One region of the Mycobacterium sp. NGS57 genome, then DNA from elsewhere that is predicted to be linked to it. Evidence: riboswitches for the same ligand, from Rfam matches in the RefSeq annotation. Region 1 holds a riboswitch; the other holds the start of a gene.
What was found. A riboswitch is a leader RNA that binds a small molecule or an ion and turns the genes downstream of it on or off. The one in region 1 is predicted to bind cobalamin.

Region 1 (3,402 bases):
GCCATCGGCAAGCGCGCGGCGCTGGTGCACGCCCGCGACACCGTCCTGCGCGGAGTCGCGGTTCGGGGCAATTAGGTATTGAACCTAATAACTGTTCTACATACAGTAGGGCGACTAGAATCTGATTGGCAGATAACGAGAAGGGGATTTCCATGACCATTGTCGATCGCTTGCGCTACGACGGCAAGCGTGCGCTGGTAGTCGGTGGCGCGACGGGCATGGGCGCCGCCGCGGCCAAGTCGGCGGCCGAACTCGGCGCCGAAGTCATCGTGATGGACTACGCGCCGGTGGACTTTCACGTCGCCCAGTCCGTCCAGGTGGACCTGCGCGACCCCGCGTCCATCGATTCCGCCCTCGAGCAGGTCAAGGGCCCCATCCACGCGGTGTTCTCCGCCGCCGGCGTCGCCGACGGAACCATCGACCTGATGAAGATCAACTTCATCGGCCACCGCCACCTGATCGACCGCCTGCTGGAAAAGGACCAATTGCCCAACGGGTCGGCCATCTGCTTCATTTCCTCGGTCGCCGGCATGGGTTGGGAGAACGACCTGGACCTGATGCTGGAATTCCTGGCCACGCCGGACTTCGCGGCGGCCGAGGCGTGGTGCCAGGCGCACGAGGCCGACGGGATCAACCACTACGGCACCAGCAAGAAGGTGATCAACACCTACGTGGCGACCCAGGGCTACCCGCTGGCGAAGAAGGGAATTCGCATCAATGCGATCTGCCCCGGCCCGACCGACACCCCGCTGGCCCAGGCCAACGCCGACCTGTGGCTGTCCTTCGCCCAGGACTACCGCGACGAGACGGGCTCCAAGGTGCACACGCCCGAGCAGATGGGCGACGTGATGGCCTTCCTCAACAGCGAGGCGGCGTGCGGCGTCAGCGGCGTCACCTTGCTCGTGGACTCCGGCCACACCATGGCCTCGATGACCGGCGCCTACGCGCCGGGCAAGCCGATCATCGACATCATCATGGGCAAGGTGAAGCTCTAACTCCGCTTTTCTTCCCGCCAGACTGTTAACTGCCGAGAGCTCGAGGTTTGCGTCGCTAGGTGCAGTCTCGCGGGAAAGTACCGTGGAGCCCATGGCACGCATCGTCGTCATCGGCGGCCACGGCAAGGTCGCGCTGCAGTTGGCCCGGATCCTGTCCCAGCGCGGCGACGAGGTGAGCTCGGTCTTCCGCAACCCCGAGCACGCCGACGACGTCGCCGGCACGGGTGCGCGCCCGGTGCTGGCCGATGTCGAGCGGCTCGACACCGACGAGCTGGCCGGCATCCTCGCGGGGCACGACGCGGTCGTCTTCTCGGCCGGGGCCGGCGGCGGCGACCCGGCACGCACCTACGCCGTCGACCGCGACGCGGCGATCCGGGTGATCGACGCCGCCGCGCAGGCCGGCGTCAAGCGGTTCGTGATGGTGTCCTACTTCGGCGCCGGCCCCGATCACGGTGTGCCGCGGGATAATTCGTTCTTCCCGTACGCGGAGGCCAAAGCGGCCGCAGACGCGCACCTGCGCGCCGGCGACCTGGACTGGACGGTGCTGGGGCCGGGCCGACTCACCCTGGAGCCGGGCACCGGCCGCATCGCGATCGGCGCCGGTGACGCGGTTTCGCGGACGGACGTCGCACTCGTCGCGGCGGCCGTGTTGGCGGACGACTCGACCATCGGGCGCACCATCGACTTCAACAACGGGGACATCCCCATCGCCGAAGCGCTCCGGCCAGCGGTATAAGCTGCGCTACGCAGCTGGTCTGCCGTCGTCCCTGGCGCCGGCATCGAGCGAAGCACGTTAGGCATGCATCGCAAGAGGGAACCCGGTGAAAATCCGGGACTGTCCCGCAGCGGTAAGCAGGAACGACCGCCGTCACCAGCACTGGTCACCCCGACCGGGAAGCGACGGCCACTAGGAGCACCACGGTGCGCGCCTGCGAGTCCGAAGACCTGCCGGCTGTGCCGGGCGCGCCGCGTCCGGCGGCTCATCGCCTCGTGGAATGGGCGGGTGGCCGAGGCCGTTGCGGTTTAAGACACCGCATCGCGGATCGGCTGTGCGTCCGTTGGCGGTGACCACTCCGTCGATCTGAAGGACGACAACGTGACCGCTCAACCATTCACCGCGACCGTTACCGGCTCCCCCCGCATCGGCCCGAACCGCGAACTCAAGCGCGCCACCGAGGGCTTCTGGGCCGGGCGTACCGACCGGGCCGAACTGGAATCCGTCGCCGCGACCTTGCGTCGCGACATGTGGTCCCAGCTGGCCGCCGCCGGACTGGACTCGGTGCCGGTGAACACCTTTTCCTACTACGACCAGATGCTCGACACGGCGGTCATGCTCGGCGCGCTGCCGGCGCGGGCGCAGGGAGTCCCCGACGAGCTGGACCGCTACTTCGCCCTCGCGCGCGGAAACAAAGACGTCGCGCCGCTGGAGATGACGAAGTGGTTCGACACCAACTACCACTACCTGGTTCCCGAGATCGAGCCGGCGACCCGGTTCACGCTGAACCCGGCCAAGGTGCTCGCGGAGTTGACGGAGGCGCTGGGGCAAGGGATTCCGGCACGTCCGGTGATCATCGGGCCGATCACCTTCCTGCTGCTGAGCAAGGCCGTCGACGGCGCCGGCGCGCCGATCGACCGGCTCGAAGAGTTGGTGCCGCTCTACGCCGAGTTGCTCGCGCTGCTCGCCGAGAACGGCGCGCAGTGGGTGCAGCTCGACGAGCCGGCGCTGGTGACCGACATCTCCGCGGACGCGCCCGCGCTGGCCGAGGCCGTCTACAACAAGCTCGGCGCGGTGCGCAACCGCCCGGCCATCCACGTCGCCACCTACTTCGGCGACCCGGGCGCATCCCTGGCCGGGCTGGCCCGCACGCCGATCGAGGCGATCGGCGTCGACCTCGTCTACGGCGCCGACACGGCCGTCGCAGCGGTTCCCGAGCTGGCCGGCAAGGCCCTGGTGGCGGGCGTCGTCGACGGGCGCAACGTCTGGCGAACCGACCTGGACGCGGCGCTGGGTAAACTGGCGCCGCTGCTGAATTCGGCTGCTCAGGTGGCGGTTTCGACGTCGTGCTCCACCATGCACGTGCCGTACTCGCTGGATCCCGAGACCGGCCTGGACGAAGCGCTGCGCAGCTGGCTGGCTTTTGGGGCCGAGAAGGTCGGCGAGGTGGTGACGCTCGCCCGCGCGCTGCGCGAGGGGCGCGACACGGTCGCCGACGAGATCGCCGCGTCGAACGCCGCGGTCGCCTCCCGCAAGAGCGACCCGCGGCTGCGCAACGCCGCGGTCCGCGACCGGATCGACTCGATCGTCGCGTCGGGCGCCCAGCGCGGCGACGCCGCCCAGCGCCGCGCCAGCCAGGACGAGCGGCTGCACCTGCCCCCGCTGCCCACCACGACGATCGGCTCGTACCCG
Region 2 (3,402 bases), on a different contig from region 1:
ATGAGTTGGCCAAATACGCCCAGCGGATCATGGACTGGCTGCACCCCGACGGCGCGTTCACAGAACAAGAACGCGCCCGCCGGCGCGGCATCGTGTTCGGCAAGCCCGAGTTCGACGGCCTCTCACGCATCAGCGGCCTGGTCACCCCCGAGCTGCGCGCGGCCATCGAGGCGCTGCTGGCCAAGCTCGCCGCCCCCGGGGCGTGCAATCCCGAAGACGACACCCCCGTCGTCGACGACCCTCCGGATGAGGCCGCGGTGCGCCGCGATCACCGCAGCACCGCCCAACGCAACCACGACGCATTCCTCGCTGCACTGCGCGCCCTGTTCGCCTCCGGCAAGCTGGGCTCACACAACGGCCTACCCGTGGGCATCGTGGCGATCACCACCCTCGCCGAGCTCGAGGCCGCCGCCGGCAAAGCCCTGACCGCCGGCGGAACCCTAGTACCCATGGCCGATGTCATCCGGTGGTCGCAGCACGCCCATCACTACCTGGCCATCTTCCACCACGGCAAGGCGCTGGCGCTGTATCACACCAAACGCCTCGCGTCCCCCGCCCAGCGGATCGTGCTCTACGCCAAGGACCGCGGCTGCACCAAGCCCGGCTGCGACGCCCCGGCCTACCACAGCCAGGTCCACCACATCAACGGCTGGCAAACCACCCGCCGCACCCACATCGACGAACTCACCCTGGCCTGCGGCCCCGACAACCGCCTCGCCGAAAACGGCTGGACCACCCGCACCAACGCCCACGGCCACACCGAATGGATCCCACCCCCACACCTGGATCACGGACAGCCCAGAACCAACTCGTATCACCACCCCGAACGACTCTGCCACGACGAAGACGACCCGTAGCCGGCGATCGCCCACCGCGGCCACCGGGAGCGTGCGACAATACTGCGCGTAAGGCGATGACGATGCAGGAAGCCGGTGCGAATCCGGCGCGGTCCCGCCACTGTCATCGGGGAGCGACCCTCACTAGCCACGGCTCAGCAGAGCTGGAAGGCGAGGCGAGCAGCGATCCGAGAGCCAGGACACTCGCGTCGTCGCATCCTGCGACCCGGGGCGGTGTACCCCGAGAGAGCTGGCAACCCCCATGCCACATTCGTCCTGGCATCGCGTCCCCCTTTTCGCCCAATGACCGCGCCGATCTGGATGGCGTCGCCCCCGGAGGTGCACTCGGCGCTGCTGAGCGCCGGTCCCGGCCCCAGCGCGTTACTCGCCGCGGCCACCGCGTGGAATTCGCTCGGCACCGAATACACCGACGCCGGCCAAGAACTCGAGGCAATCCTGGCGGCGGGGGTGGGCTCGTGGGACGGCCCGACCGCCGACGCCTATGCGGCCGCCCACGCCCCGCACCTCGCGTGGCTGGCGCAGGCCGGCGCGAACAGCGCCGCGACGGCCGCCCGGCACGAAGCCGCGGCCGCCGCCTACACCTCCGCGCTCGCCGCGATGCCGACGCTGGCGGAGCTGGCCGCCAACCACGCCACGCACGCGGTGCTGATCGCGACGAATTTCTTTGGCATCAACGCGATCCCGATCGCGGCCAACGAGGCCGACTACGCGCGGATGTGGCTCCAGGCCGCCACCGTGATGAGCACCTATCAAGCCGTCGCCGCGGCGGCGGTGACCGCGGCGCCGCATACCACCGCGGCACCGCAGATCATGACGGCCGCCGCCACCGACCAGCCGTTACCACCCGACCGGCAGAACGACATCCTGGAGTGGTTGCAGCAGAACGGGTTTACCGATTTCTACTACGAGTCGCTGCAGCCGTTGATCGACTCGGTGGCCAACAACCCGTTCTTCGCGGCGCTGTTTTCGGGCTTCGACCCCTGGCTGCCCGTGCTCGGCAATCCGCTGAGCTTTCTCAGCCCGTTCAACATCGCGTTCGCCCTCGGCTACCCGATGGACTTCGCCTCGTACTCCCTGTTCCTGTCGGAGACCTTCGCGTTCATCGCCGCGGACGTCGCCGCGGCGTTCGCCTCGGGTAATCCGACGGTCATCGGCTGGACTTTGGTGTTCGTCACCGTCGAAGCCATCGGCACGGTCATCACCGACACCATCGCGTTGCTGAAGACGTTGCTGGAGCAGAGCATTGGGCTGCTGGTGGTCTTCCTGCCGCTGATCACCGCGTCGCTGGCGCCGCTGGCCGCCGTCCCAGCGACACTGGGCGGGCTGTCCGGCCTGGCCGGCATCAAGGGCCTGCTGGTCGCGGTGCCGCCGGCGCTGCCGCCCACCATGCCGCCCGTGGTGGCGCTCGCCCCGAGCATCCCCACGCCGTCACCGACCCCGCCGCCGCCCGCGCCGGCCCCCGCGCCGGCCCCCGCGGCCGCGGCCACCCCCGCACCAGGGGCGCCGCCACCGCCGGCCACCACACCGCCGGCGGCGACCGGCGCGGGCCTGGCCGCGGGCATGGACGGCTACGGCTACCTGGTCGGCGGCCTGGGCGCGGACGCCCGCCGGGCGGCGGGGGCCGCCGCCCGCAAGACGGCCCCCGAACCGGAGGGCGCCGACGCCCCGGCGGCCGCCGCCGCCCCCGAGGAACGCGCCGCGCCGCAGCGCCGACGCCGGGCCAAGGTCACCCAGCCCGGCCGCGGCTACGAATACATGGACCTCGAACCAGACCCCGCCCCCGCGAAAACCCCCGGCTTCACCGGAACCGCGGCCAAGCCGGCCGCCGGCACGGCGGCGGGGCTCACGACGCTGCCGACGCGCGTGCCGATGATGCCCGGCACCTGGTCAGCCGACCCGGACTGACCGCCCGATCAGCAGCCGCAGGCGTGGCCGCGCCAGGACTGGATGCCCTCCCAGACCGCGATGCCGGCGATGCCGAGCCCGATCGTGGGGTCGATCCACCAACCGCCCGCCCACAGCGCCGTCGCGGCAAGGCCCACCAGCACGCCGATCGCCTGCGCGGCGCACAGGTAGTTCTGGGTGCCTTCGCCGTGGGTGGCGCCCGAGTCCAGCCGCTCGCCGAGCCGATGGTTGGCCCAGCCCAGCGCCAGCATCAGCACCGGCGCGACCCCCGTCAGCGCCATGCCGATCACCGACGTGTCGGCGCGGTGCCCGTCGGTCAGGTCGCGCAGGGACTCGGCGGCGACGTAGGGGGCCGTCAGCCAGAACGAGATCGCCACGCCGCGCTGCGCGCGCCGCTCGGCCGTCTCGGACAGCGTCCGGGATCCCGAAAAGCGCCACACCACCATCCCGCTGCCCAGCGCCTCGGCGCCACCGCCCAGCGCCCATCCGGTCAGCGCGACGGATCCGACCGCCAGCCCCTCCCACAGGCCGACAACGCCCTCGACGAGCACCACCGCCAAACTGAGCCACGCCAGCTGCCGGGCCGCGCGGGCGCTGCGCCGCCAGGCGACGTCTCGCGTGACCGCGGCCGGGCGCGGTG

Region 2: it holds a riboswitch for cobalamin, as region 1 does, so the genes downstream of both, AC5Y43_RS04420 (PPE family protein) here and metE (5-methyltetrahydropteroyltriglutamate--homocysteine S-methyltransferase) in region 1, are expected to answer to the same signal.

Annotation. Positions count from the first base shown of each region.
Region 1 covers NZ_JCALCP010000010.1:125,277-128,678, reverse strand. The annotation lists gene AC5Y43_RS19720 (TetR/AcrR family transcriptional regulator) at 1-75, shown strand, start outside; gene AC5Y43_RS19715 (SDR family oxidoreductase) at 153-995, shown strand; gene AC5Y43_RS19710 (SDR family oxidoreductase) at 1,087-1,731, shown strand; cobalamin riboswitch at 1,741-1,952, shown strand; gene metE (5-methyltetrahydropteroyltriglutamate--homocysteine S-methyltransferase) at 2,092-3,402, shown strand, end outside.
Region 2 covers NZ_JCALCP010000002.1:214,301-217,702, reverse strand. The annotation lists gene AC5Y43_RS04425 (HNH endonuclease signature motif containing protein) at 1-857, shown strand, start outside; cobalamin riboswitch at 878-1,064, shown strand; gene AC5Y43_RS04420 (PPE family protein) at 1,140-2,762, shown strand; gene AC5Y43_RS04415 (cation efflux transmembrane domain-containing protein) at 2,771-3,402, opposite strand, start outside.